4 regions of the Streptosporangium heterodermiicola genome follow, and region 3 is predicted to be linked to each of the others. Evidence: riboswitches for the same ligand, from Rfam matches in the RefSeq annotation. Region 3 holds a riboswitch; each other region holds the start of a gene.
What was found. Region 3 has a riboswitch for cobalamin ahead of ACSC1Q_RS04710 (ribonucleoside-diphosphate reductase subunit alpha). Riboswitches for the same ligand answer to the same signal wherever they lie in the genome.
Positions count from the first base shown of each region.

Region 1: another riboswitch for cobalamin. It lies ahead of ACSC1Q_RS35050 (ABC transporter substrate-binding protein); the one in region 3 lies ahead of ACSC1Q_RS04710 (ribonucleoside-diphosphate reductase subunit alpha).
Region 2: another riboswitch for cobalamin. It lies ahead of ACSC1Q_RS06665 (uroporphyrinogen decarboxylase/cobalamine-independent methonine synthase family protein); the one in region 3 lies ahead of ACSC1Q_RS04710 (ribonucleoside-diphosphate reductase subunit alpha).
Region 4: another riboswitch for cobalamin. It lies ahead of cobN (cobaltochelatase subunit CobN); the one in region 3 lies ahead of ACSC1Q_RS04710 (ribonucleoside-diphosphate reductase subunit alpha).

Region 1 is NZ_JBPJSR010000022.1:132,104-139,275, reverse strand. Features, by position in the region: gene ACSC1Q_RS35065 ((2Fe-2S)-binding protein) at 129-692, opposite strand; gene ACSC1Q_RS35060 (ABC transporter ATP-binding protein) at 880-1,662, opposite strand; gene ACSC1Q_RS35055 (FecCD family ABC transporter permease) at 1,659-2,720, opposite strand; gene ACSC1Q_RS35050 (ABC transporter substrate-binding protein) at 2,717-3,712, opposite strand; cobalamin riboswitch at 3,845-4,043, opposite strand; gene ACSC1Q_RS35045 (cobalamin-binding protein) at 4,058-4,969, opposite strand; gene ACSC1Q_RS35040 (NAD(P)H-binding protein) at 5,102-5,776, opposite strand; gene ACSC1Q_RS35035 (MFS transporter) at 5,865-7,061, opposite strand.
Region 2 is NZ_JBPJSR010000002.1:636,663-643,834, reverse strand. Features, by position in the region: gene ACSC1Q_RS06670 (HNH endonuclease) at 1-546, opposite strand, end outside; gene ACSC1Q_RS06665 (uroporphyrinogen decarboxylase/cobalamine-independent methonine synthase family protein) at 1,003-1,353, opposite strand; cobalamin riboswitch at 1,461-1,673, opposite strand; gene cutA (divalent-cation tolerance protein CutA) at 1,901-2,236, shown strand; gene ACSC1Q_RS06655 (helix-turn-helix domain-containing protein) at 2,301-3,446, opposite strand; gene ACSC1Q_RS06650 (hypothetical protein) at 3,588-4,010, shown strand; gene ACSC1Q_RS06645 (hypothetical protein) at 4,013-4,222, shown strand; gene ACSC1Q_RS06640 (hypothetical protein) at 4,870-5,196, shown strand; gene ACSC1Q_RS06635 (hypothetical protein) at 5,180-5,311, shown strand; gene ACSC1Q_RS06630 (hypothetical protein) at 5,420-7,172, shown strand, end outside.
Region 3 is NZ_JBPJSR010000002.1:192,968-200,139, reverse strand. Features, by position in the region: gene ACSC1Q_RS04720 (mechanosensitive ion channel family protein) at 1-405, opposite strand, end outside; gene ACSC1Q_RS04715 (ribonucleotide-diphosphate reductase subunit beta) at 497-1,492, opposite strand; gene ACSC1Q_RS04710 (ribonucleoside-diphosphate reductase subunit alpha) at 1,527-3,899, opposite strand; cobalamin riboswitch at 4,016-4,217, opposite strand; gene ACSC1Q_RS04705 (tripartite tricarboxylate transporter substrate-binding protein) at 4,222-5,214, opposite strand; gene glmS (glutamine--fructose-6-phosphate transaminase (isomerizing)) at 5,416-7,172, opposite strand, start outside.
Region 4 is NZ_JBPJSR010000013.1:235,750-242,921, forward strand. Features, by position in the region: gene ACSC1Q_RS27280 (precorrin-2 C(20)-methyltransferase) at 1-844, opposite strand, end outside; gene ACSC1Q_RS27285 (precorrin-8X methylmutase) at 841-1,467, opposite strand; gene ACSC1Q_RS27290 (ferredoxin-like domain-containing protein) at 1,464-3,110, opposite strand; cobalamin riboswitch at 3,157-3,329, shown strand; gene cobN (cobaltochelatase subunit CobN) at 3,466-7,095, shown strand.

The DNA.
Region 1 (7,172 bases), on a different contig from region 3:
GGCAGTCCTGCGGGCCCTCGGGCTCGGCGAATCCGTGGTGTGCCATGCGCTTCCTCCTTCTGCAGGTGATTTGCACGTGCGAACTACACGCAACACCATAGGCATGGGATCGCGGTGAATTCAAGAATTCATTTCTTCGCCAATGAGCAGTCGTCGCATTTGGAACCGTCCGGCACCCGGTAATAAAGGCAGCACGTGGTGCGCCGGAAGGCCAGTTCAGGGGAGATGAGCGTTCCCTTTCCCGCGAGGTGGCCGCGGGTCAGCAGGTCGGCGACCAGGTGGGTGGCGGGCTCGGTCAGGTCCGGGCGGACGGCCGCTATCGCGCGGCCGGCCTCGGCCAGGGCGGAGGCGGCGTTGCCGTACAGCAGGCCGGGGGCGACCTTCACCCGCAGGCCCGCGGCCAGTGGTTCCAGGTGATGGCGAATCACCAGCTCGTAGAGCTGATCCGGTGATTCGTAGCGCCATCCCACCGGGGCGGGCAGGCGCAGGCGCGGGCCGTCGTCGGCGCGGTCCAGGCGGGTCAGGTCGGGCACCACCTGATGGGTGAGCACGGTGCCCAGCAGCGGCGACCAGAGCCGCGCGGCGTGGCCGAGCTGGGCGATCGAGGCGCCGATGCGCAGTTCGCGGGTGCCGTATCGTGTGGCCGTCGCCTCCACCAGGTCGGTGAAACCGCGTTCGTAGTCGGATTTCACGTCGTGCCACCCGGCCGCATCGCCGCCGATGTGCAGGGAAAAGAACGAGCCGAATCCGGCGACCGTTCCGAGGGCCGTCAGAATCGATTCGGTCGATGCCGATTCCATTTGTACCGAAGCTCCATTCGTGAAAGGCGCACGGTGAACAAGCCGGATGGCGGATCCGGCTTTTCATGCAAAGAGGGATTCAGTTCGTGGGGCGGCTCCCTCCGGTTCGGAGGCTCACCTGTGGCACCCCTGTCTCGGGGTGGAGCGCCACGTCGGCGTCGACCCGGTAGACCTCGGCGAGCAGGGCGGGGGTCAGTACGTCGGCGGGGGTGCCGAGCGCGACGACGCGGCCGGCGTCCATGACGCAGACGCGGTCGCAGAAGGCGGCGGCCATGTTGAGGTCGTGCAGGGCGACCACCGCGGTGACGCCGAGGTCGCGCACCAGGTTCAGCGCGTCGAGCTGGTGGCGCAGGTCCAGGTGGTTGGTCGGCTCGTCCAGCACCATCGTGGCCGGTCGCTGGGCCAGCGCCCGCGCGATCAGCACCCGTTGCTTCTCCCCGCCTGAGAGCCGGTCGAAGGGCGCGTACGCCAGATCGGCCACATCCAGCCGTCCCAGCGCGTCGGCGATGATCGCCTTGTCCTCCGCGTTGTCGCCGTCGAAGGCCCGTTTGTGCGGGGTGCGGCCCATGGCGACGACGTCGTACACCGACAGCTCGAAGTCGCCGCCGCTCTCCTGCAGGACCGCGGCCAGGCGGCGGGCCAGCCGGCCCGCGGGCATGCGCCACACGTCCTCGCCGTCCAGCAGCACCCGGCCGCCGGTCGGCCTGCGCGCCCGGTAGAGGGTACGCAGCAGCGTCGACTTGCCCGCCCCGTTGGGTCCGACCAGGGCCAGCACCTCCCCGTCGGCGACCTCCAGCGAGACCTCGCGGACCAGGTCGCGGTCGCCGACGCGGACCGACACCTCTTCCATGGTCAGTGTCATGTGGAGCGCCTCCGCATCAGCCACAGGAAGAACGGCCCGCCGACCAGGGCGGTGATGATGCCCACCGGGATCTCCTCCGGCGCGATCAGGGTGCGGGCGGCCAGGTCGGCCGCGATGAGGAAGGCCGCGCCGAGCAGCGCCGTCGCCGGGAGGGCCCGGCGGTGGTCGGCGCCGATCAGCAGCCGCACGACGTGCGGCATGATCAGCCCTACGAAGCCGATGGTCCCGCTGACCGCGACGATCGTGCCGATCATCATGGCGACCAGCACGAACAGCGCCGCCCGGAAGCGGTGCACGTCCAGCCCGAGCGAGGCCGCGGCCTCCTCCCCTGCCAGCAGCAGGTTCAGCGGCCGCGACACCCCGATCAGCGCGGCGGTGCCCACCAGGACGGCCACCGCCGGGATCCCCACCACCGTCCAGGTGGTCCCGGCCAGGCCGCCCAGCATCCAGCGCACCGCCGCCTGCGTCTTGTGCGGGTCGTTGGAGGTCACCACCAGGAAGCTGGCCACGGCTGAGAGCACCTCGGCCGTGGCCACCCCGGCCAGCACCAGCCGCACCGTCGTCATGCGCCCGCCCGAGCGGGCCAGGAAGTAGACCGCCACCAGCGCGGCCAGCGCCCCGAGGAAGGCCGCGATCGGCAGGCTGAAGGCGCCGAACACGCTCAGGCCGAACACCACCACGGTGACCGCCCCGACACTGGCGCCGGAGGAGACCCCGAGCAGCATCGGATCGGCCAATGGGTTGCGCACCAGCGCCTGCAGGGCCATGCCGCAGACCGACAGGCCCGCGCCGATCACCCCCGCCAGGACGACGCGCGGCAGCCGTACGTCCATCACGATGGTCTCGCGCACGGGTGTCCAGGTCGGTTCGGCCAGGGCGGGGTGGAGGTGGTGGAGCAGGATGCCCCACACCTGCCCGGCCGGCAGGGCCACCGACCCGGCCGCGACGGCCGCGGTGACCGCCCCGCCGAGCAGGAGCACGAGCAGGCCGATCACGACCGGGTACGGCAGTCCCGGGCGCCGCGCTGGAAGCACGGCGCCCGCGATCGCCTCGCTCACCGGAACCGGTCGGCGTGCAGCTGCCGGGCCAGCGCCTCGACGGCCCCCGGCGCCCGCACGCCGAGTACCACCGACGACAAAGGCAGCACCGCGAACCGCTTGTTCTTGATGGCCGGTACGTCCTTCAGTGCCGGGTTGGCCAGCAGGAACCTCTCCTTGTCGGCCACCGGCTGGTCGCCGTAGTCGTAGATGACGATCCAGTCGGGCGCGCGCTCGGCGACCTGTTCGAACGACACGTCCCCCCACACCTTGTCGACGTCGGCGAACACGTTCTCGGCTCCGGCCAGCTTGATGATCTCGTTGCCGACGCCCTTGCCGCCGGCGGTGAAGGCGGTCTTGTCGCCGCTGTCGTAGACGAACAACTTGACCGGGGCGGCGTCGCCGACCTTGGTCTTCACACCGTCGAGGGTCGCCCGCAATGTGGTGATCAACGGTTCGGCCCGGCCGGAGACGCCGAAGATCTTCGCGACGTTGCGGATCTCGGTGTCGACCAGGTCCACCGACACCGCGCCCTTGGCGCACTCCTCGACGTTCAGGTACGTCTTGATGCCCGCCTTGTGCAGGGCGTCCCGGCTGCGGCCCTCCTTCTCGTCGAAGGTGCTGGCGAAGCCGCCGTAGACGAAGTCGGGTTCCTCCGCCAGGAGGGCCTCGTACGCCGGGTACTCCTTCGAGACGACCTTGATGGCGTCGTAGGCCGCCTTGTACTCCGGTAGCACCTTGTCGTCGAGGTAGGCGGTGCCGATCATCGACTTCTCCAGGCCGAGTGCCAGCATCACCTCGGTGGCGTGCTGGTTCATGGAGATCGCCCGTCGCGGTGGCCGCTCGTAGGTGTTTTTCTCGCCGCAGTTGTCGAGGGTGAGCGGGAAGCCCGCGGGCGCGGAGGCCGCCGGAGCGGCGGCCGGGATGTTCTCAGCGGGGGTGCCGCCGCAGGCGGCCAGCACTCCGGACACCAGGAGGGCGAGCAGCAGGGGAATGGGGCGTCTGCCCGTCATGACGTGTTCCTCTCACGGAATCTGCACAACGGGGCGGATCTGAAAGAGGGAATGCCACAGGGCTTCTCGGCGCGGCCACCGGCTCGACGGGCACGAGAGCCCAGCTCCTCCCCGGGGAAATCCGCCCCAGTTCATCGAGGAGGCGACCGCGTGAGTCTCCTGGCTCTCGGGTCGAGGCTCGTCCCCGCCTTCCCACCCCGGGGAGGGGCAGTGGCGTGGTGGGGATTCGCTCGCCGATCACAGTGGCGGGACCGCGCCGGATTCACACCGGCTTCCTCAGTCCGCGCTCGCCTACGCCGACCATGCTCGCACATCACCCATCAACGACAAAGGCCGCACCACCCGTCAGACCCGGTGCGCCTCCTCACGTTCGACAGGAGCGCTGGCGGGCACCCCGTGGAGCACCTGGGCGAGGACCTCCACGCCCCGCACCACGCGCGGTCCGGGCCTGTTGAAGTACGCCGGGCCGTCCAGCACCCACACCTGGCCCGCGCGGACCGCCGGCAGGTCGGCCCAGCCCGGAAGGCGGGTCAGCGAAGGCCACTCCGCTCGCGTCCGATCGGGCGGAAAGCCGCAGGGCATCAGCAGCACCACCTCGGGCCGGGAGGCTCGCAGCCTCTCCCAGTCGATGGCGGTGGTGTGCTCGCCCGCCTCGGCCAGCAGCGGCTCACCGCCCGCAGCCCGGATCTGCTCGGGAACCCAGTGACCGGCGGGCCACAGCGGGTCCAGCCACTCGATCGCCGCCACCCGCGGCCTCGGCCGGTCCGCGACCGCCGACCGCACCGCCGCGAGCCGCTCCTCCAGCTCGGCGACCCGCCGCGACGCCACGTGCGCCACCCCGAGCGCCTCACCGAGGTGCTCGATGCAGCGCAGCACGTCGGGAAGTGTGCGCGGTTCCAGGCTGATCACCCGCGGACCGGAGTCGAGCAGCCGCACCGCCCGCGACACCCCCGTGTAGGAGACCGCGCACACCTCGCACAGGTCCTGTGTCAGCACCACGTCGGGGGCCAGGGCCGCCAGCCGTTCGATGTCGAGGGTGTACAGCGACGAGCCCCGGTGGGCGGCGCCGCCCACCGCGTCGGAGATCTCCCTGCTGCTCATCCGGTCCGCGGCGAACTCCGCCGCCGTGACCACCGGCACACCCTCCACCACCTCGGGCGGCCAGTCACACTCATGGGTGCGTCCGACCAGGTCAGCGCCCAGCCCGAGCACCGCCACGATGTCGGTGGCGGCGGGCAACAACGACACGATGCGCATACCGCGACCCTAGCCGCGCCCCGCTCTGGCGAGGCGTGGGTGCCGCTGCCCAGCGCGGATCACGGGCCGTGCCGGGTCCGCCACGGAGCCCATCGTTCCGGTTACCGCCCTCTTCTGCCGTGTGATCGGGGTTCAGGAGGGGCGACGGCCCGTCGATGAGGTCACAAGCCTGGCGACCGCGTCGACGACGGGGGTCTGGCCGGCGGTGAGTTCGACGATCGTGCGGCTCAGTGCCGGCTCGTGCAGGGCGGCGTCGATGAACGCCGCGACGTCATCGCGCGGCACGCCTCCGTACTCGATCGCGAGGCCGGCGGTGACACGGCCGGTTCCCGGCTCGTCCAGGAGAGTCCCCGGCCGGACGATGAGCCAGTCGAGATCGGTGCGGGCGAGGTAGACGTCGGCGCTCTTCTTCACCCTCATGTAGTGCTCGAAGCCCTCCGTGCTCTGGGGGCCGCGCCCGGCCTCGGGGAACGCCGAGACGAGCACGAACCGCGGCACTCCGGCCCGGGCGGCGGCGTCCGCGGCCTTCTCCAGGCCCCTGCCGTCAATCGCGGTGGTCATGTCCGGGCCGGTGCCGTGGGCTCCGGCGGAGAACACCACGGCGTCATGCCCGCCGAGCCCGCGTGCCAGCTCCTGCACCGAGTCGCCGACGAGGTCACCTGCCAGCGGCGTCGCACCGGCCGCGCGCACGGTCTCGGCTTGCGCGGGGTCACGGTGCATGCCGGTGACCAGCTCACCGCGGGCGGTGAGCTGGCGGGCGAGCCGGCGGCCCACGCCTCCGGCTGCGCCGATCTGGAACACCTTCATTATCGTGATCTTCCCTTTCTCCGGGCGGAGCGACTTCGAGGCCGATCGCAGCGGTGAACGCCCGCATCGGGCGTCGCCCCCGACGTTGTCAGGCGAGGACGCCTCGGCGGCCCGCGAGCAGCACGATCACCGGCAGCAGCAGGCACTGGGCGGCGATGGCCAGCCAGAATCCGGGCAGGTGCCCGGCGGTCTCGAACAGATGGTAGAGGCCGCCGCCGACGAGGCCGCTCAAGGACGCGCCGATCCCTTCGGCCAGCCGCTGGTGCCCGAAGACGACCGTCGGCGACCGCTTCGTACGGCTGAGCATCTCAAGGGAGTTCTTGAGGAAGAGCACCGAGTTGCCGACGCCAAGAACGAGGATCCCGGCGGCGACCATGATCGCGTTCCCGCCGGTGAAGGCGATCATGCCGACGGCCAGACACCCGAAACCGACCGCCATCGCGTGCGCGTAGCGCATCCGTTCGACCCGTCGGGTCAGGAGGGGCTGCAGCACGGCCAGCATCAGCGAGTAGCCCATCATCGCCGATCCGTAGAAGACGGTGGGCAGCCTGCCCTCGGCGTAGGAGGACAGGAACTGGTAGAAGTGCATGTACAGGTAGAGGGTCAGGGCGGTCACGGCGAACGGCAGCACCGCCAGGCCGCGCAGTGCCCGGCGCAGTGGCTCGATCACCTCGCGCTCGTCTCTTCTCTCCCGGGGCAGGAAGGCGTGCCCGATCGCCATCACCGCGTGCAGCACCGCGGCGGCGACGAACATCCCGCCCGGGTCGTGGATGAACAGCGACCCCACCACCGGCCCGACCGCGATGCCGACGTTGCCCGTGGCGTAGCTCGCCGACATCAGCCTCGGCCGGTCGTCCGGGCTCGCACCGTGCACCGTGTAACCCCGGACGCTGGGCGAGTAGAGCCCGGTGGCCGCCGACCGCAGGAACAGCGCGGCGACCGTCACCTCCGGCCAGGCCCCACCGACGAGGAACCCCAGCGATCCGACGGTCTGCAGGACCATCGCGATCACCAGGGATCGCTGGAGCCCGATCCGCTCGGCGAGGGCCGCACCCGGCACCCCTCCGGCGAACTGCACGAACGTCGCCACCCCGAGAACGACGCCCACCTGGTCCATGCCCAGTGCCATCCGGTCGCGCAGCAGAACCGCCAGGTACGGGTACACGGAAAAGCTGACGAGATTGACGAGGAACCCACTGCCGAGCAGGGCGAGCTGTGTGCCGGTGAACGATCGGACACCGGATCGCGCGGGGGCGCCCGATGTCTCCCGTCCGGTGGATGTCATGCCGGTCGCACCTCTTCGCGGGAGGAAAGCGCGAGACCGGAGGAGAGCGTCTCCGGACGTGTGACGGTCATGCTCGGCATGTCGGCCGGACAGGCCGGAAGGTTCCCCTCA
Region 2 (7,172 bases), 440 kb from region 3:
GATTTCATCAGACCAATCGGCGACATGACATATGATCGTTCCGGCAATTTCGGGCACCTTGGTATTTTCCCAGACTAACTTAAAACTTATAGACGAAACCATGGCGTCCGCAAATCGTTCGATTGATTCTCTTCTGAGCTCTGCGATTTTTTCGGCGGAGGAATTCGCTTTCGCCTTCGCGGCGCCGAGCGCTTGTGTGGAAAAAACCCAAGCAGCGAAGTTTGCCCTGAACTCCTGATAGGAAGAGGCCAGCGCGATCTGATCAGATCTCCCTCCAAAATTAAACAAAAGCGGGTTAAGGTTGGCCTTGTATTGCCGCATAGCCTTGCGATCGAGAGGGTTATTTGGGTCGTCGAATCGTGTGTGGCAGTTTGGACATAGGGCGATTAAGTTTTTGAATTCATGCTTTCTTGCTTTTGCCCACGGGATGATATGTGCGATCTCTACCGGCGTGGCACGGCAGGTCGGGATTGCGCAGCGATGGCCAGCCTCGATGAGGACGCGTCGTCGTAGATCACGGGGTATAGCAGGTCGCTTCGTGCTCATAACCGCATGCTAACGATGCACACCGACAGCAAAGGAGGCAACGCTAACCAGGTGAGGTCGGCGGAACAGCTTTGGGTGAGGCTGCCATGAGGTAGGAGATTAAGGTCCGTACTCTAACCGCAAATCGGACTTACTAAATGACTAAACGCGGGCAGGTCCTTGAGCTTTAGCTGTCCGGCTACCAAGCGGGATAGCGCGTGGGTGGCGCTGGTCGCGACCGGCCGAAGAGCCGCAGCGCGGCCAGCGACCGCCCGACGCGCGCAGGCCGCCGCAGGCGGACTGCCTTGACCCTGTAATGAAAGTCCTCGCGGATCGACCCGCCAACGCGATCTCGATCATGTAACTCAGGGACCTACATGGCCGGTTGCCCAGACGTCCCGGCAGCTCAGAGCATCGATCGCTCAATGAGCTGCTACGCCGACCGCTCCCCCGTGAATAGTTGCCTTTGCGACTGAACTAGTGGTAGTTGGTGTCGAACCACTTGGTCATCTCCAGCGGCGCGACCCCCTCGGCGCCGCGGGCCATCGCGAAGTACGGGTCCGCGACCCCGGAAAACCGCTCGGGCACCGCACCCACCAACGCGATCGCGTCCAACACCTGGTCATACAACGAGAACGTGTTGGACGGCACCCCATCCAACCCCGCCCCCGACAACTCCCGCCACACCCCTAGCCGCAAACCAGCGGCCGTCTCTCTCAGACCGGCGGCGTCCGTGCGCCCGGCCCAGTAATCCTCCGTCGCCCGCTTCAACTCGCGACGGCCCCCGATACGCGGGTACCCCAAAACGGTCGTGGTGACCTTGCTCATGGCGTCCTTCCCTCGGCTCATGCCATGCCGACCCACAGCCACGAGCGAGGACATGCGAAAGACGCATCCCAGGCCCTCCCACGAGGCCACGGATCACCGCACACCGGACGGCGCACGAGCGACTGGCAGGTCTTCGGACTCGCGGGCGTCCTACACACTTCCTACTGACCGTCGCTTCCCAGATGCACACACACCCAGTGCCAATGACGGCGTTCGTTCCCACTCACCGCTGCGGGGCAGTCCCGGAATCACACCGGGTTCCCTCTTACGACTCCCGGCACCACCACGGCCCCGGGAGAACCAACCGCGCCACGAGCATAACCCGCCTGCCGAAGAGATCACGCTCCCCCTGGCCGAGCAGCGCTACGCCGGAAGCGGCCACTGACAACTGAGCCGGCACGGCAACGCATCACCACTGTCCGCAAGGCCGCCAAAGAACGGGCTCATCGTGAAGTGGAGGGACTTCATAAAGATGCGTTCCAGGCACCCGGAAGCCGTCTTCGCTCTTCCGTACCGGATCCGGGGGAGTTGATCTAGGCTTGACCGCATGACTGGCTACCTTCAGGTTTCCACCACAGCGGACAGCCGTGATGCGGCGATGAATCTTCTCAGATCTGCCATCCGTGCGAAATTGGCAGCATCGGGCCAAGTCCTCGGACCTGCACAGTCTGTTTTCTGGCATGAGGGGAAAACGGGCGAAGGGGAAGAGTGGCAGATCTTCCTGAGGACGACCGTGGAGCGCTACCCGGACCTGGAATCACATTTGATATCCGAGCATCCGTGGAACAATCCCGAGGTGACCTTCACATCGATCGACGGTGGTTCGACCCCTTACTTGGAATGGCTGAGCAAGAAGACGGCGCCCCCTCCTGGACAGGACTGAATCTGCAACCCATCACCACTGTCCGCAGGATTCCGAAAGAACGGGCACGCCATGAGACCCGATGTCATACGGCGGGTGATGACGCTTCAGGGGAAATCATGGATTGCAGGTGTTCGCGCGCCTGCCGTACCTCCGGGGTGGCGTTCCATTTGAGGGACGCTCGGAGTATTTCGTGAACCCGTTTGTTGACTCTCGCCGAAGCGACGAACGGGAGCGCTCGCGCCAGTTCGTTCATCCGATCGGCTGCGAAAGACAGGTCGGAAGCCCTCAGCGCCGTTTGTATCTGCCGTCCCAGGTACTGTGCTCGGAAAAGCGGTGACCATTGCCCGATCGTGCTGGCCGCTTCGTTCAGCAGTGTTCCGGCTTCCCCGTACTCGCGAAGGTGGCTCAGCCCTATGCCGACGTCACCCGCCAAGGCGGCCTCTCCGAAGGGGGAAAGCCCTCCGACGTTGAGCGCGCGATCAAGCGCGTTCCGGGACGCTGCTTTCTGCTCCGGTATGAGCGCAAGGGAGCGCCCAAGGCGCATGTTCAAAGATGCCTGCTGGCTGCTGGTGATGTCCGGGACCAGTAGTCCTCGCTGGGCGTAGGTGACTCCTCGGGCGTGATCACCTCGGTAGAGACTGACCCGGCTCAGGCTGTCGTACGCGCGGGCCTGGCTCTTGAAGTCCTGGGCTCGGAGTGCGAGGTCAAGCGCGATTCCACCGGTCCGGTCGGCCTGGGCAAGCTTGCCTGCGTCATACAGAACGAGGGTGACCTGATACATGAGTTCAGAAACCGCTTTTTGCAGGGGCTGCTCGCTGACGTCTTTCAATACTCTGTCAACGTGCTGCATGTGACTTGACGCACGCGACATGAGGGGAATTCCGCCAAGTTCATAGCGGCTGCGAGCAAGTGACGTAGCCAACGTGTTCACATAGTTGGGGTCTTGATAGGGATTCGCACTGGTAGAAGGAACGAAGATAACGGATGCGGCGGCTGCCAGAAATTCCCTGCGTTCCACGGACTCCTCCACTTTGGGCGATATGCGTATTTCCCAGCCCACGCGCGCCAGCAGGTTGATGGCCTTCGCCATGCCGGTGTCCTTCTGACCTCGGGACACCTCGGAGACCCATGCCTGAGAAACACCTAGCTCACGGGCGAGATCGGTCTGGGTCCACCCTCGCTGCTCCATGATCGCTTTAAGGGCATCTGGGAAAGTCCGCACATCCACCGAGTGAGCGTATCGCTGTGAGCGATCTTTCCCCTAGCACTCCTATCGCTGTAAGCGATGCCCTTGCCGGTGCTCTCAGAAACGGGTCGGAACCATGAGGGCCCCAAAGAGCGCGCACCTGTGAGAGGAAAGGCGGGTGTTATGAGAGTGACGCAAGGCGAAACAGAGAGGCAGAGCGAAAGTCAGGGTGGCGACGAGTGCGGCGAGGTGATCACCGACGCCACAGCGGAAAGCCAGGACAGGGCTCTGGCCGTCGTGCACCGACTTCTCACCGAGCACGGCATTCGTGCCCACCGCCACAACACGATCAGCCTCGGACTCTACGGCAACCATGTGGACCTCCCCACCTGGCCGAACCGACCTGACTCCCGGACGTGGGTGAAGCGACACCCGCCGGAACTCGCGGTGATCGGGCCCCAAGGCCGGCGCGATGTCACGGTGACCATGGAGTCACGCTCGGGGTGCTACCTGGTGTCCATCCGCAACGGCCCTGATCTTCAGGCTGTCGGACAGGAACAGCCGGGAAAGGTGGTTGACCTGATCCTGGCCGCTCGTGGGATGTGACCGTGTACGGCTGGGTCATCCTGGGCGATGCGGCCACGAAGCGCGTCAACGGCCAAGAGATCGTCATCACTGCGGGGAGGTCGGGCGACCTCGGGGCGGCCATCAGGGCTTGGGAGGACAACGAGCATCACCGGATGGTGTACGAACTGGGAAACCTCGGTCGCCTGGTCAATGACGCGTTGGACCGGCTACGACAGGCCGGGGACACCTGATAGCGAAGGCGAAGGTAGGTCGCTCTCGCTGTTGGTAACCATGTCATCCGGCGGCAACCCGACCCGAAGCACAGGGCCGCCAGGCCCGCGCGTCGGAAGCGGGACGGCAGAGGTGTCACTCCCACCATTCGAGCGTTCCTGATGAACACGAGCGGAGCGGGCGGCAGTGCGTTCACGGTCGGCGCGGTGTTCGGTACGGCGGGCGGGCCGGTGCGGCGGGCGGCGGGGTCCGGCCGTCCGCGCTGGGTTGAATCGAGGCCGGCGCACGTCAACACGAACGCCTATGAGGGCGGTTCGTGAAGGACAGCTGAAGTTCGCCGTTGCCACACGGACGAGATCGGGAAAATCCCGCTCCGCAGCGATCTGGAGGCCTTTTCACAATTAATGCGAGGCTCTCCTCGAATTGTTCTGATTCGCTTGGCGACCGGCCATTGACAACGCAGCCGGTGGCCAGGTCCACCGGGTGAACCTCAGGGTCGGCACGAGCAAGCGCGCGCCTGACGGCCTTCGAACGCCGCCCGCCGGTGACCGGGCTCGCGCTCGACGTGCGGCGGGGGTCTGTCTCCCCTCGCGACAAGCGGCGTAACCGGTTGCCGCGGTGCCCATCACCGTGGCCGCGACCGTCGACGGCCCACGCCGGTGTCGAGATGAACCGTCGATTCGACATGCTCGAATTCCCGGTTGGGAATCCGTCGATCAGCCAGGAAAGTTCACGAATCGAAACCCTTGACAAAGGGTCTCGCATTTATCAAGGCTGTGGTCAGTACCAAATCGAAGAGGATTCGAGTTATTCGAATGGCGACGACAGAAATGCCGACGACGAGGAAATCGTCGAGTACGACCAAGGCGTTCGAGCCGCTGGGGACGGTGGCGTCCGCCGGCACAGCTTCACAACCCTCGTCGGCCAGGACGTGACGGCCGCCCTGGTCGACGGCTCGACCGGAAGCACGCTGACGAGTGCGACTCACAGGTGACGCGTACGTCTCGCGCGAACTCCCGGCACCCGTCGAGTCCGGTGCGACCGCGACGCTCGTGCTCACCGATGGTGGCGGGAAGGAGTTGCCGCGCGCGAGCGTGACCGACGAGTGAACCCAACCAGCGCACATCGGCACCCGTGACGGGGGTCGCGCCTCACGCGCGGCCCCGAGGCCCGGAGCGGCACGAACGGACGCCTTGCTCAATGAAGAAGGAAGCGCAATGAAAGCAACAACTCGCAATCGCAGACGTCGCTCGGCCGTGGCGGCCCTGGGCGTGGTCACCCTGGGGGCATCTCTGCTCCTCGCCGCGACACCGACCACCGCGATGTCGGCCACCGCGATGTCGGCCACCGCGACGCCGTCCGCCGCGGACGGGCCCAGCGCCTCGATCATCTTGGGCGAGGTCAACGAGGAGAACGGTCTCCGCCAGATCGAGCAGGGTGACGGCACGACCGCACCCGTGACGGTCGGCGGGCGGAGCGCGCGCAAGACCGTGCAGACCTCGGCACCGGCGCAGCACATGTACTTCCAGGTCGACGACGCGGTCGCCTTCGATGGCGCCTTCGTCGCGTGCCTGCAGGTCGAGTACTTCGACGAGGGCGGGGCCACGTTCCGCGTCCAGTACGACTCGACCAGCAGCGCGTACGCCGGGACGGGTTCGGTGAACCGCACCGGGTCGAACACGTGGAAGACGGCGGGCTTCGAGCTGATGGACGCCCGGTTCGCCAACCGCGAGAACGGCGGCGCCGACTTCCGCGTCGAGGCGGGCACGACCGGGGTGACCTTCAACAACGTGAAGTTGACGATCATTCAGGACGACGACGGCGTGACCCCGCCGTGCGCGGCCGCCGATCCCGAGCCGGAACCCACCCCCATCCGCTGGCGGCTCAAGTACGACGAGCCGTTCGAGAAGAAGATCCGCACCGAGGCGAGCCCGTGGGTGCTCGACGACTACAGCGAGCCGGTCGACGACTTCAACGACGACAACGGCGACCTCTACCGCCTTCAGCTCGGTCCGAAGTTCGACGCGGCGATGGCGACCATGCGGACCTACCGGCAGGAGACCGAGTTCGGCAAGGACGGCTGGCTCACGGCGTCCCTCTCCACGCGCGAGAGCGGCGGGCGGGTCGACGACAGCTACACCGACGCCGCCGAACGTCCGTCGATCAAGACGGAGAAGCTGGAGACCGCAGGCGCCGTCGCCAAGATCGCCGTGCCTCACTACACAGGTGGCGCGATCATCCGCAACACCGAGCCGCTGCCGAAGTACTACCGCATCGAGTACGACCTCAAGACGCTCGACTTCGGCGGCTTGCGTAACGGCTCGCTGTTCTACGACGGCAAGTACAACGGGTACACCCTCGGGGAGTGCAAGACGTTCTACCCCTGGGTCGGCGACCCGAACGACATCGACCCGGCCGACCCCTGCGCCACCCGCTCCGTGCGGGAGGACAGCAACGAGGCGTACAACGCGTTCCACTTCATGTCGATCCTGGACTTCCCGGCGATGCCCCGGAACCTGGCGATGTACCACTGGCACCGCAAGGTGCTCATGGACCAGTTCAGCCCGGCCCCGTCCCGGAACACGAACGGCTACGACGTCTGCAACTCGCTGACCGGCGAGAAGTACCCCTGGGACACGAGCAACCGCACCACGGTGAACATGCTCTACTTCACGGGTTCGCTCGGTCAGTCGCAGACGTTCGTGACGAGCTGCGACCGCCGGCCGGTCTCCGGCGTGCAGAAGTCGGCCGTGGAGCTGCGGCCCGAGCTGATGCCCCACAAGGACTACGCGTTCGCCATCGAGCGCACCGAGGCGGGTTACACGCTAGAGGTGAGCGGCGTCTTCAAGAACGTCGGCAAGCAGACCTACCGGTTCACCCGGGGCTTCATCGACGACGACGCCGGCGTGATCGGGGCGAACGTCCCGATCTTCCACTACAACGTGGACGCCGAGGAGTACGGCGGCCAGT
Region 3 (7,172 bases):
GGTGAAGAGCATCGCGCCCAGCGCCAGCACGATGATCACCGCCGAGGCGACCCGGCGGACCAGGGTGATCTGGGTGCGAATGCGCCGGGCCCTGCGGTTGCCCTCGCCCTCGACGGTGATCAGCCGTTCCAGCACCACGTCGGTGACCGCGAAGGCGGCCTGGATGACCAGCCAGGTGACGCACCCGATCATCGCCAGGCCGAGCCCCTGGTAGACCAGCCGGCCGACCACGCTCGTCGCCATCTGGGGCTCGTAGGCGGTGTAGGCCGTCACCACGGCGGCCGTGGCGAACCCCGGCCAGGTGCAGCGGCGGATGAGCGGACCGGCGAGAACCCATTTCTCGCCGATCAGCCGCGAGCGCAGCACCCGCCGCACCACCTCCACCGCCACGACGGCGACGGCCACGGAAACAATCATCGTGATCCAGCTGGACACTTGCGGCGTCCCCCTCGACGTCTTTCATCCTCGTCGTCCTCTTGCCTGGATCACCAGCTAATCAGAAGGATTCGTCGAATGTGACATTGCCTTCGACGGCGATCTGGTAGGCCGAAACCCGCCGTTCGAAGAAGTTGGCCAGCTCCTGCACGTCCTGCAACTCCATGAACGCGAACGGGTTGGCCGTGCCGTACCGGGCGGGCATCTTGAGCCTGACCAGGCGCTGGTCCGCCACGTACTCCAGGTACCGGCGCATCTGGTCCACGCTCATCCCGAGCAGGCCGTCGCCGCACAGGTCGGCCGCGAAGGCGAGCTCGGCCGCGACCGCCTCCTCGATCATCCGGGTGACCTGCTCGGCGAGCTTGTCGTCGAACAGGTCGGGCTCCTCGGCCCGTACGGTCTCCACGACACCGAAGGCGAACTCCATGTGCATGGACTCGTCGCGGAACACCCAGTTCGTCCCGGTGGCCAGGCCGCTGAGCAGGCCCCTGGAGCGGAACCAGTAGACGTAGGCGAAGGCCCCGTAGAAGAACAGTCCCTCGATGCACGCCGCGAAGCAGATCAGGTTGAGCAGGAACGCCCGCCGGTCATCCCGCGTCTCCAGCCTGGTCAGCCCGCCGAGCGAGTCGATCCAGCGGAAGCAGAACTCCGCCTTGTCCCGGATCGAGGGGATGTGCTCGACCGCGGCGAAGGCCTTGACCCGCTCGTCGGGATCGGGCAGATAGGTGTCCAGCAGGGTCAGGTAGAACTGGACGTGCACCGCCTCCTCGAACAGCTGCCTGCTGAGATACAGGCGCGCCTCGGGGGCGTTGAGGTGCTGGTAGAGGTTGAGGACGAGGTTGTTGGCCACGATCGAGTCGCCGGTGGCGAAGAACGCCACGAGACGGTTGATCAGGTGGCGCTCCTCGGGCGTCATCCTCGCCAGGTCGGCGAGGTCGGAGGTGAGGTCCACCTCCTCGACGGTCCAGGTGTTGCGGATCGCGGCCCGGTAGCGCTCGTAGAACTCGGGATAGCGCATCGGCCGCAGGGTGAGATCCATGCCGGGGTCGAGCAACATCGGGGAATGCCTTTCGCGGAGCTTTCAGGGACGGCTACTGGCAGGCGTCGCAGTACTCGGGGTTCTCCAGCGAGCAGGCGACGGCTTCCGGCTCGGGCACCGTCGGCGCCGCCACGGTGGCCTGCGCGATCCGGGTGGCCGGGCGCGAGCGCAGATAGTAGGTGGTCTTGAGGCCCGACCTCCACGCGTAGGCGTACATCGAGGAGAGCTTGCCGATGGTCGGCGTGGCCATGAAGAGGTTCAGCGACTGCGACTGGTCGATGTACGGGGTGCGCGCGGCGGCCAGATCGATCAGCGCCTTCTGCGGCAGCTCCCAGGCGGTCCGGTAGAGCGCCTTCAGGTCGGCGGGGATCTCCGGGATGTCCTGGACGGAGCCGTCGGCGCGCTTGATCGCGTCGCGGGTCAGCGGGGTCCACAGGCCACGGGCCTGCAGGTCGCGGACAAGATAGCGGTTGACCTGGAGGAACTCCCCCGAGAGGGTCTCGCGCTTGAAGACGTTGGAGACCTGCGGCTCGATGCACTCGTAGCAGCCCGCGATGGAGGCGATCGTGGCCGTCGGCGCGATCGCGACCATCAGCGAGTTGCGCAGGCCGGTCCCGGCGATCCGCTCCCTGAGCTCCGCCCACTCCGCCGACCCCGCCGCCCCGTAGTGGTCGGGGTGCAGCACCCCGTCGGCGGCCCTGGTCTCCTCGTACGAGGGGTGGCGGCCCCGCTCCACGGCCAGGTCGGAGGAGGTCCGGTACGCGGCGAGCGCGATCTCCTCGGAGATCCTGGTGGACAGCTCCAGGGCGCGCGGCGAGTCGAACGGCAGCCGCAGCGCGAACAGCACGTCGGCCAGGCCCATCACGCCGAGCCCGATCGGGCGCCACCTCCGGTTGGCCGCCTCCGCCTCGGGGGTCGGGTAGAAGCCCAGGTCGATGGTGCGGTCGAGGAACCGCACGGCGGTGCGGACGGTCGCGCGCAGCCGGGCCCAGTCGATCCCGTCCTCGGAGGAACCCTCGGCCAGGTGGGCGGCGAGGTTGATCGAGCCGAGGTTGCAGACGGCGGTCTCCGCGTCGCCGGTGACCTCCAGGATCTCGGTGCAGAGGTTCGACAGGTGGATGACGTTCTCCGGCCTGGCCGTCTGGTTGGAGGTCCGGTTGGCCGCGTCCTTGAAGGTCATCCAGCCGTTGCCGGTCTGGGCGAGCGTGCGCATCATCCGCCCGTACAGGGTGCGGGCGGGGATCTGCCGGGTGAACCGGCCCTCGGCCTCGGCGGCCCGGTAGGCGTCGTCGAACGCGGCGCCGTACAGGTCGGTGAGGTGCGGGACCTCCTTGGGGTCGAACAGCGACCAGACCCCGTCGACCTCGACGCGGCGCATGAACTCGTCGGGGATCCAGTTGGCCAGGTTCAGGTTGTGCGTGCGGCGGGCCTCCTCGCCGGTGTTGTCGCGCAGCTCCAGGAACTCCTCGACGTCGGCGTGCCAGGGCTCCAGGTAGACGCAGGCCGCGCCCTTGCGCCGGCCGCCCTGGTTGACCGCGGCGACGCTGGAGTCGAGCGTGCGCAGCCAGGGCACGATGCCGTTGGAGTGGCCGTTGGTGCCCCGGATCAGCGAGCCCCGCGAGCGGACCCTGGTCCAGGCGATCCCGATGCCCCCCGCGTACTTCGACAGCCGCGCGACCTGCCCGTAGCGGTCGTAGATGGACTCCAGCTCGTCGCGGGGCGAGTCGAGCAGGAAGCACGAGGAGAGCTGGGGCCTGCGCGAGCCGGAGTTGAACAGCGTGGGCGAGCTGGGCAGGTAGGACAGGGTTGCCATGAGCGCGTACAGCTCGGCGGCCTCCTCGACGGTCTCGGACAGGCCGCAGGCCACCCGGAGGAAGAAGTGCTGCGGGCGCTCCAGGACCTTGCGGGTCCTCGGGTGGCGCAGCAGGTAGCGGTCATAGACGGTACGCAGCCCGAAGTACTCGAACCTGGCGTCGGCCTCCGGGTCGATCAACGCGTCCAGCACCCCGGCGTGGGCGGCCACGAACTCCGCGAGCCCGTCCTGGATCAGCCCCGCCTCGTGGGTCGCGGCGACGGACTCGGAGAAGTCACGGACGCCGTGCCCGGCGGCCTCGTCGGCGATCAGCCCGGCCAGCATCGCGGCGGCGACCCTGGAGTTGGCGGGATCGGTGATCACCCGTGCGGCGGCCTCGTCGATGGCCAGCCTGCGCCCGTCCAACGCGCTGGCGGCATTCTCGACATTCGCGGCATTCTCGACATCGCCGTTGTCCGTCGCGATCCCGGCGTTCCCGACGCCGCCCGTCGCGGTCGACACCGCGTTCCCGACGTTCCCGACGTTCCCGGTGTTTCCGGCATTCGCGACATTCTCCACGTCGCCATCGCCCGTCGCGGTACCCGCCGCGGTCTCCGCCAATGCCTGTGTCACGTAGTGCCCCTCGCTCGATCGGACTTCCCCGTACGGCTCCGCCGGATGGGCACGCGTCCGCGAGCGATCCCGGGCACGCCGGATCGCCTCGTTCCGCGGGCCCTCCCACGAGGCCCTGGACAATCACGTCACCGGCAGGTCTTCGGACTCACGGGCACACCACACACGCCTACCGGCCGTCGCTTCCCGGGCATGACTCACCCAGTGCTCAAATGACGGCTTTCGTTCCCGTTCACCGCTGCGGGGCAGTCCCGGAATCTCACCGGGTTCCCTCTTGCCTCGCCCCTCGCGGGGCGAACCAGCAACGAGCAGGATCCTACATCTAGGGGCGTCTGACGCAACTACCCCAACAAGTTGTGTCGGACGACTTCAGCAGCCCGAGCTCGTGAAGCACACCGCGAGTGCGGGCCGTCTCGGTGGAGAGCCACTGGCGAAACTCGTCGCCGCTGAGGTAGACCCGGCTCCAGCCGTGGGACGCGCACAGGGCACGCCAGCGCGGCGTGGCGTCGATACCGTCGCACAGGGCGATCGCGGCGTCCCGGTCCCCCGGGCTCATGTCCTTGGGCCCCAGCAGGCCGCACCAGTCGCTGTACTCCAGCCGGACGTCGACCTCCATGAGCGTCGGGGCGTCGATCCCGTCGATCCGGCCGCCGGAGGAGACCACCAGGGGCCGCAGGCGGCCCGCGGCGATCTCGGGCCGCAGGGCGCGCGCCGACCCCAGCAGGGCCGCCACCCCACCGGCGTGCAGCGCGTCGGCGGCGTCCTCGGGGGTGAGGTATCCGGCGTACTCCAGCAGCCGGGTGTCCACCCCGAGGCACTTGCCGATCATGCCGTAGAGCACGTGGTCGGAGCCGCCCTCCGACCGGCCGCCGACGGTCAGCTTCGCGGGGTCGCGCCGCAGCCGCGCGACGAAGTCCTCGAAGGTACGCAGGCTGGAGCCGGAGGGGACGACCAGGACCGCCCAGTCGCCGACCAGGCGGGCGATGGGGGTGGCGGCGTTCACCACGGCCGCGGTGTTGGCGATCTCCGCGGCGGCCACCATCGGCATCGAGGTGACGAGCAGCCTGCCCTCGCGCGCGAAGGGGCCGCGGAAGGCGCCGAACGCGTCGCGCGGGGCGGAGCCCAGGGCCCCCTCCCGCTCGACGGCCATCGCGGTGCTCACCAGTCCCGACTGGACCAGGACGGTCGCCAGCCTGCCCGCGATGCCGTCCCAGCCGTGGCCGTCGGCGGTCGGTTCGAGGAGGAACAGGCGCTTCACCGCGGAGGCGGCGCCGTCCGTGCCGCACCCCGCGACGAGCACGGCCCCCGCCGCCAATGCGAAAAACCCCCTACGGCGCATAAGCGCCCCTTCCCCCCAAGAACCCCCTATTCCACAGGTTACCTACCCATCACTTTCCGTGATGAAGTGGGGTATGCCGGAACTTCCGGTGGTCCGCACTCGATCACGGACCACCGGAAAAGACACCAAAAATCCGGATATCGGAGACGATCGCTTCACAGGATCCGAGGGCGGGACTCACTCCACCGTGACGCTCTTGGCCAGGTTCCTGGGCTTGTCGACGTCCCGGCCCAGCGCCACGGCCGCGTGGTAGGCGAAGAGCTGGAGCGGGATCGACAGCAGGATCGGGTCCAGCTCGGTCTCGTTCTTGGGCACCACGACGCAGTCGTCGGCCAGCTTGGGATCGGCCGTACGGTGGCCCACCATGAGCACCCGGCCGCCCCGGGCGCGGATCTCGCCCAGCGTGGTGAGGTTCTTGTCCAGCAGCTCGTCGTCGGGGACGATCGCCACCGTCGGCATGTCCGGCCCGATCAGCGCCAGCGGCCCGTGCTTCAGCTCGCTGGCCGGGTACGCCTCGGCGTGCACGTACGAGATCTCCTTGAGCTTCTGCGCGCCCTCGCGGGCCACCGGGTAGCCCCTGACCCGGCCCACGAACATCATGCTCGGCGACTCGGCGTACCTGCCCGCCAGCTCCTTGAGCTGCGGCTCCAGCGCCAGGATCTCCTTGATCTGGTCCGGCAGCCTCCGCAGGCCGTCGCAGATCCTGCGGCCGTCGGCGGGCGACAGGTCGCGCACCCGGCCCAGGTGCAGCGCGAGCAGCGCGAAGGCCACGGCGGTCGAGGTGAACGCCTTGGTGCTCGCCACCGAGACCTCGGGACCCGCGTGCAGGTAGACGCCGCCGTCGCACTCGCGGGCGATCGCGCTGCCCACGGTGTTGACGATGCCGAGCACCCTGCCGCCCTTGCGCTTGAGCTCCTGCACGGCGGCGAGGGTGTCGTAGGTCTCCCCCGACTGGCTGATCGCCACGTAGAGGGTGTCGGCCTCCACCACCGGGCTGCGGTAGCGGAACTCGCTCGCCGGCTCCGCGTCGGCCGGGATGCGCGCCAGCTCCTCGATGAGCTGCGCGCCGATCTGGCCCGAGTAGTACGCGGACCCACAGCCGATGATCTTCACCCGGCGGAACGAGCGGGTCTCCCGCGCGTCCATGTTGAGGCCGCCCAGGTGGGCGATGTGGAAGCGGTCGTCCAGCCGCCCGCGCAGCGTCCTGGCCACCGTGTCGGGCTGCTCGGAGATCTCCTTGAGCAGGTAGTGCTCGTAGCCGCCGGTGTCGTAGTGCCCGGCCTCCCAGTCGACGGTCAGCGTCTCCTTGGCCGTCTCCCGCGCGTCGCTGGCGAAGGTGTTGAACCCGTCGGCCCGCAGCACGGCGATCTCGCCGTCCTCCAGGTGCACCACCTGGCGGGTGTAGCGGACCAGCGCGGCGACGTCGGACGCGGCGAACATCTCCTTCTCACCGATGCCCAGCACGATGGGGCTGCCGTTGCGCGCCACGACCACCTCGCCGGGCCGCTCGGAGTCGATCACCGCGATCCCGTACGTGCCGACGACCCGCTTGAGCGCGGTCCGCACGGCCTCCTCCAGCGAGTCGGCCTCCTTCACCGTACGGGCGATCAGGTGCGACAGCACCTCGGTGTCGGTCTCCGACAGGAAGATCGCCCCGTCGGCCTCCAGCTTGGCGCGCAGCTCGTCGGCGTTCTCGATGATGCCGTTGTGCACGACGCCGATGCGCTCGTCGGTGGACAGGTGCGGGTGGGCGTTGACGTCGCTGGGCGCGCCGTGGGTGGCCCAGCGGGTGTGGCCGATGCCCAGGCCGCCCTTGAACCGCGCGGGCACGACCGCCGCCAGGTCGGCCACCCGGCCCTTGACCTTGCGCATCTTGAGGCCCTTGTTGGAGACCACCACCCCGGCCGAGTCGTAGCCCCGGTACTCAAGACGCT
Region 4 (7,172 bases), on a different contig from region 3:
CCTCCGGTGTCAGCCACGGCCGCCCGGCGGGGCCGAGCCCCACCACGACCACCTCGCCGCGCGCCCTCACCTCGCCCGCGCTCCCGGTCCCGGCGGCTGGCGCGGGGCCCGCCGCGTTGACGGGGCTCGGGATCAGCGCCAGCGAGAAGTACGGGACGCTCGCGGGGTCGACCTCGGCGAGCGGGGCCAGCCGCTGCTGCCCGGTGGTGGCGCGCTCGACGTACCACGCCTCGCCGAGCCGCCCGGCCTCGGCCAGCGCGTCACGGACCTTGGTGAACGTACGGCCGAGTTTCAGCACCGCCGCCGAGTCGGTGGACGCCAGGCGCTCGGCGAGCACCTCGGCCGGGAGCGTTCCCGGCAGTACGGTCAGGACCTCGTCCCGCTCGACCAGCGGCCGCCCCAGGACCGCCGAGGCGCCGCTCACCGACGTCACGCCCGGCACGACCTCGGTGACGTAGCGGTGCGACAGGCGCTTGTGCATGTGCATGTACGAGCCGTAGAAGAGCGGGTCCCCCTCGCACAGCACCACCACGTCACGCCCGGCGTCCAGGTGGGCCGCCAGCCGCACCGCGCAGGCGGCGTAGAAGTCGTCGATCGCCCCCTGGTAGCCGCCGGGGTGGTCGGTGGTCTCGGTGGTGAGCGGGTAGATGAGGGCCTCCTCGACCTGGCCCTCCCGCAGGTAGGGGGCGGCCACCGAGCGGGCGATGCTCCGGCCGTGGCGGGCGCTGTGGAAGGCGATCACGTCCGCCTCGCCGATCAGGCGGGCGGCCTTGACGGTCACCAGTTCGGGGTCGCCGGGCCCGAGTCCCACGCCCCACAGCCGTCCGGTCACGTCGTCACTCATTCTTCCTCACTCGCCATCGCGTTGACCGCTGCGGCGGTCATCGCGCTTCCGCCCCGCCGTCCGTTCACGACCAGGTACTCCAGGTTCGCCGGGTGCTCGGCGAGGGCCTGCTTGGACTCGGCGGCGCCGATGAAGCCGACCGGGACGCCGAGCACGGCGGCCGGGCGGCCCGCGCCCTCCTCGACCATCTCCAGCAGCCGGAACAGCGCGGTCGGCGCGTTGCCGATCGCGACCACCGAGCCCTGGAGCCTGTCGCGCCACAGCTCCAGCGCGGCGGCGCTGCGGGTGGTGCCCAGTTCCGCGGCGAGTTCCGGCACCCGGGGGTCGCCGAGGGTGCAGACCACCTCGTTGCCCGCGGGCAGGCGCCGCCGGGTCACTCCGGAGGCGACCATCATGGCGTCGCAGAGCACCGGGGCGCCCGCGCGGAGCGCCTCGCGCGCCGAGGCCACGACACCGGGTGACCAGCGCAGATCGCTCACCAGGTCGACCATCCCGCAGGCGTGGATCATGCGGACCGCGACCCGGGCGACGTCGGCGGGCAGGCCGGACAGGTCGGCCTCCGCGCGGATGGTGGCGAAGGAGCGGCGGTAGATCTCCGCGCCGTCGCGGACGTAGTCGATCACAGTTCCCCTCTGGCGGCCGCCAGCGCGGCCGCGGTCTCCTCGATGCCGGAACAGGTCAGGCCGGTGCCGTCCAGCTCCAGGCGGTAGCCGTCACCGGTGGCGACCACATCCGCGACCCGCCCCCTCGGACGGCCGCAGCGCCTGCCGCACCCCGCCCAGTGCACGGGGAGCGTATCGGTGCCCGCCCCTCTCCCGGACGGCGGGGCCGTGCCGACGGTTATCGCGGTCGCCGCGTCGGCCTGGACGTCGGCCAGGGACTTGGCGCAGCCGGGGCGGCCGGTGCAGGCCGTCACACCGATCCACGGAGAGGCGGGATCGACGACGAGCCCGGCGGCCTCCAGGCGGGCGGCCGTGCCCGCGACCTCGGCGCGGTCCAGGCCGGGCAGGACCACGCCACGCCACGGCGTGAGCCGGATCTCCCCGCCCGAGGCGGCGTCCGCGAGCAGCAGTGCCGTCGCGGAGGTCAGCCGTCCCAGTGGGATCGCCACCCCGAGCGCGACCCGCGCGACCTCGTCGCCGATGTCGTCCCCGATGTCGTCGCCGTTCCCGTCTCCGATGCCATCTCCGGTGCCGCTCTCGATGTCGTTCCTGACGCCGCCCCCGGTGTCGCTTCGGGTGCCGCTTCCCGGGCCCGCCTCGCCTCCGGCACCGGTTTCGCTCCCTGTCCCGTTCGTGCTCCCGATGACGCCGACCGGTCCGAGGGGTACGACCCGCAGCCTTACCGGGTCGAAGGGCGTCGTACCGGGGAGGTCGAGGGCGGTTCGCACGCGAGCGGCGATCAGGGAGGGGCCGCCGGGGAGTTCGGCGATCCGCCAGGCGGTGACGTCCCGGGTGGCCAGCTCGTCGAGGAACGCCTCGGCGGCGGCGAGCAGGGCGGTCACGGCTCCGTCCAGCGGGACGCGCAGGCCGGTGTCGGTCCCGGCGAGGATCAGCGCGGCCTCGTCCGGCCCCGTGGGCAGGATCCCGGCGTCCGCGCCCAGACCGGCCACGTCTCCCCGGCCGTCGTCGAGGGCGAACATGAACCGCCCCGGCAGGGCGGCGAGGGCGGGGCTGGCGCACAGCCGCCGGTCCAGCTCACCGATCAGCGGTGTGACGTCGACGACCCCGCCGCCTTCCGGATGACCTGAACGGCTTGAACGACCTGGATGGCCTGGCTGGCCTGGATGGCTTGAACGGTCCGGGTGGTCCGGAGCGTCCATGCCACTTGGCCCGTTCAGGCCGTTCAGGTCGCTCGGTCCGCTCGGTCCGCTCGGTCTGTTCAGCCGGGCCGGTCCGTCCAGTCCGGTCAGCGGGGAGGCGAGGATGTTGCGGATCCGCTCGTGCGTCGCCGAGGGCAGCAGGCCCGCCCTCGCCATCCGCGCGGCGAACCCGTTCCCCGTATCGCTCTCCGTATCGCTTCCCGCGTCGCCGTCCGGATCCTCCGGGCCGAGGCCGCGTACCTGGACGTTCGCCCGGGAGGTCAGCTCGATGACGCCGCCGCCGTACGTCGACGCGGCCTCGGCGAGTTCGCGCAGCTGGGAGGGGGTGAGACGGCCGCCGGGCACGCGGACGCGGGCCAGGCCGCCGTCCGCGGCGGCATGGACCTGGAGCGCCCCGGGGCACGCGTCGAGTCGTGATCGTCCGGAAAAGTCGGCAATGGACACTCGAAGGATGTTAACGCCAGTTTCTTGCAACGAACCGGACTGCCGTAGTGTCATCGGTGGCGACGGCAAAGGGAGGAAGCCGGTGTGATTCCGGCGCGGTCCCGCCACTGTAACCGGGGAGCGAACCCCACCCGGGCCACTGTCCGACGACGGGCGGGAAGGCCGGGGTGAGCACCGATCCGGGAGCCAGGAGACTCCAGCCGTCGCGGCCGACGACGACCCGGGGCGAGGACCCCGAGGGAGGAAGCTCCGTGCGCTCTTCGCCGTTCCCCCGCGACACCGTGACATCGCCGTTCCCCCGCCACGCCGTGGCGTCCCTGGGCCGTACCGCCCTGCCTCTCCTGGAGTGTGGCGCGTGATCCTCCTGCTCTCGACCTCTGACACCGACCTGCTGAGCGCCCGCGCGAGCGGCGCCGACTACCGGCTCGGCAACCCCGCCAGGCTCGCCGCAGCCGACCTCCCGCCGCTGCTGGAGGGCGCCGACCTGGTCGTGGTACGCCTGCTGGGCGGGCGCCGCGCCTGGGAGGAGGGGCTGGACGCCCTGCTCGCCGGTCCCCGGCCCGTCGTCGTGCTCGGCGGCGAGCAGGCGCCCGACGCCGAGCTGATGGAGCTGTCCACCGTGCCCGGCGGGGTCTGCGCCGAGGCGCACGCCTACCTCGCCCACGGCGGCCCGGCCAACCTGACCGAGCTGCACCACTTCCTGTCCGACACGCTGCTGCTCACCGGCCACGGGTTCGCCGCGCCCGAGCCCACCCCCGCGTGGGGGACGCTGGAGCGCGAGGCGCGCGACCAGGACGGGCCCGTCGTCGGGGTGCTCTACTACCGGGCCCACCACGTGGCCGGAAACACGGCCTTCGTCGAGGCGCTCTGCTCGGCGATCGAGGACGCGGGCGCGCGGGCCCTGCCGGTGTACTGCGCCTCCCTGCGCACCGCCGAGCCCGGCCTGGTGGAGGTCCTGCGTACGGTGGACGCCCTGGTGGTGACCGTGCTCGCCGCGGGCGGCACCCGCCCGGCGACCGCGTCGGCGGGCGGGGACGACGAGGCCTGGGACGTCGGCGCGCTCGCCGAGCTGGACGTGCCGATCCTGCAGGGCCTGTGCCTGACGAGCAGCCGGGCCTCCTGGGAGGAGAACGACGACGGCCTGTCCCCGCTGGACGCCGCCACCCAGGTCGCGATCCCCGAGTTCGACGGGCGGATCATCACGGTGCCGTTCTCCTTCAAGGAGATCGACGAGGACGGGCTCACCGTCTACGTGGCCGACCCCGAGCGGGCCTCGCGGGTGGCGGGCATCGCGGTGCGGCACGCCGCGCTGCGGCACATCCCGCCCGCCGAGCGGCGGCTGGTGCTGATGCTGTCGGCCTACCCCACCAAGCACGCCCGCATCGGCAACGCCGTCGGCCTGGACACCCCGGCCAGCCTGGTGCGGCTGCTGGCCGCGCTGCGCGAGCGCGGGTACGACATCGGCGCCGAGGACGAGCTGCCCGGGGTGACCGGGCAGGACGGCGACGCGCTCATCCACGCGCTGATCGCCGCGGGCGGGCAGGACCAGGACTGGCTCACCGAGGAGCAGCTCGCCGGGAACCCGGTGCGCATCGCGGCGAGCCGGTACGCCGAGTGGTACGCCACCCTCCCCGCGGACCTGCGCGCCCGGATGGAGGAGCACTGGGGCCCGGCACCCGGCGAGCTGTTCGTGGACAGGTCGCGCGACCCGGAGGGCGAGATCGTGCTGGCCGCGCTGCGCTCCGGCAACGTGGTGGTCATGGTGCAGCCGCCGCGCGGCTTCGGCGAGAACCCCATCGCGATCTACCACGACCCCGACCTGCCGCCCAGCCACCACTACCTGGCCGCCTACCGCTGGCTGGCCGACGGCTTCGGCGCCCACGCCGTGGTCCACGTGGGCAAGCACGGCAACCTGGAGTGGCTGCCCGGCAAGTCGGCGGGCCTGTCGGCCTCCTGCGGCCCGGACGCCGCGCTCGGCGACCTGCCGCTGATCTACCCGTTCCTCGTCAACGACCCCGGTGAGGGCACCCAGGCCAAGCGCCGCGCGCACGCCACCCTGGTCGACCACCTCGTCCCGCCGATGGCCCGCGCCGACAGCTACGGGGACATGGCCAGGCTGGAGCAGCTCCTCGACGAGCACGCCTCCATCGCGGCGATGGACCCGGCCAAGCTGCCCGCGATCCGCGCCCAGATCTGGACGCTCATCCAGGCCGCCAGGCTCGACCACGACCTCGGCGTCGCCGACCGCCCGCACGACGCCGAGTTCGACGACTTCCTGCTGCACATCGACGGCTGGCTGTGCGAGGTCAAGGACGTCCAGATCCGCGACGGCCTGCACGTACTGGGAGCCGCTCCCGAGGGGCAGCCGCGCGTCGACCTGGTGCTGGCCATGCTCCGCGCCCGGCAGATGTGGGCGGGCAGCGAGGCGCTCGTCGGGCTGCGCGAGGCCCTCGGCCTGGCCGAGGACGGCAGCGCGGGACGGATCGGCGTCGACGAGGCCGAGACCCTGGCCCGTGCCCTGGTCGAGGCCATGGAACTGCGCGGCTGGGATCCGTCGGCGGCGGGGGAGGTGACCGCCGAGATCCTGGGCCGTACGGCCGCCTCAGCCGGTACAGGCGCGCCCGGCGCGGATCTCGGGACGGTGGAGCGGATCCTGCGGTTCGCCGCCGTCGAGGTCGTGCCCCGGCTGGCGCGTACCACCGACGAGATCGACGCGATCCTGCACGCCCTCGACGGCGGTTACGTCCCGGCCGGGCCGAGCGGGTCGCCGCTGCGCGGGCTGATCAACGTGCTCCCCACCGGCCGCAACTTCTACTCGGTCGACCCCAAGGCCGTGCCGAGCAGGCTGGCGTGGGAGACGGGCCAGGCGATGGCCGACTCCCTGCTGGAGCGCTACCGCGCCGACACCGGAGACTGGCCGCGCTCGGTCGGGCTGTCGGTCTGGGGGACCAGCGCCATGCGTACCGCGGGGGACGACGTCGCCGAGGTGCTGGCGCTGCTCGGCGTTCGGCCGGTCTGGGACGAGGCCTCGCGCCGCGTCACCGGCCTGGAGCCCATCCCCGCCGCCGAGCTGGGCCGCCCGCGCGTGGACGTCACCGTCAGGATCAGCGGCTTCTTCCGCGACGCCTTCCCGCACGTCGTGGCGATGCTGGACGACGCCGTACGGCTCGCGGCCGGGCTGGAGGAGCCCGAGGAGCTCAACTACGTGCGGGCGCACGTGCTCGCCGACCACGCCGGGCACGGCGACGAGCGCAGGGCCACCATGCGGATCTTCGGCTCCCGGCCGGGCGCCTACGGGGCCGGGCTGCTGCCGCTCATCGACAGCCGCAACTGGCGCGACGACGCCGACCTGGCCGAGGTGTACGCGGTCTGGGGCGGCTTCGCCTACGGCCGGGGCGTCGACGGCGTCCCCGCCAGGCAGGACATGGAGACGGCCTACCGCAGGATCGCCGTGGCGGCCAAGAACGTCGACACCCGCGAGCACGACATCGCCGACTCCGACGACTACTTCCAGTACCACGGCGGCATGATCGCCACCGTCCGGGCGCTCACCGGCAAGGCCCCGGCCGCCTACATCGGCGACAGCACCAGGCCGGACGCGGTCCGCACCAGGACGCTCTCCGAGGAGACGTCCAGGATCTTCCGCGCCAGGGTGGTCAACCCCCGCTGGCTGGCCGCGATGCGCAGGCACGGCTACAAGGGCGCCTTCGAGCTGGCCGCCACCGTCGACTACCTGTTCGGCTACGACGCCACCACCGGTGTCGTCGCCGACTGGATGTACGACAAGCTGGCCGCGACCTACGTACTGGACCCGGAGAACCAGGCGTTCATGGCCAAGTCCAACCCGTGGGCGCTGCACGGGATCGCCGAGCGGTTGCTGGAGGCGGCCAACCGGGGCATGTGGGAGCACCCCGACCCCGCCATCCTGCGCGACCTCCAGGAGGTCTACCTCAAGTCCGAGGGAGACCTGGAGGACGGCGCCTGACCCACGGCCTCACCGGCTCCCCGGACACGGACCGGCTCCCCCGGGGAGCCGGTCACGCCGGGCACCGGATTCTCCCC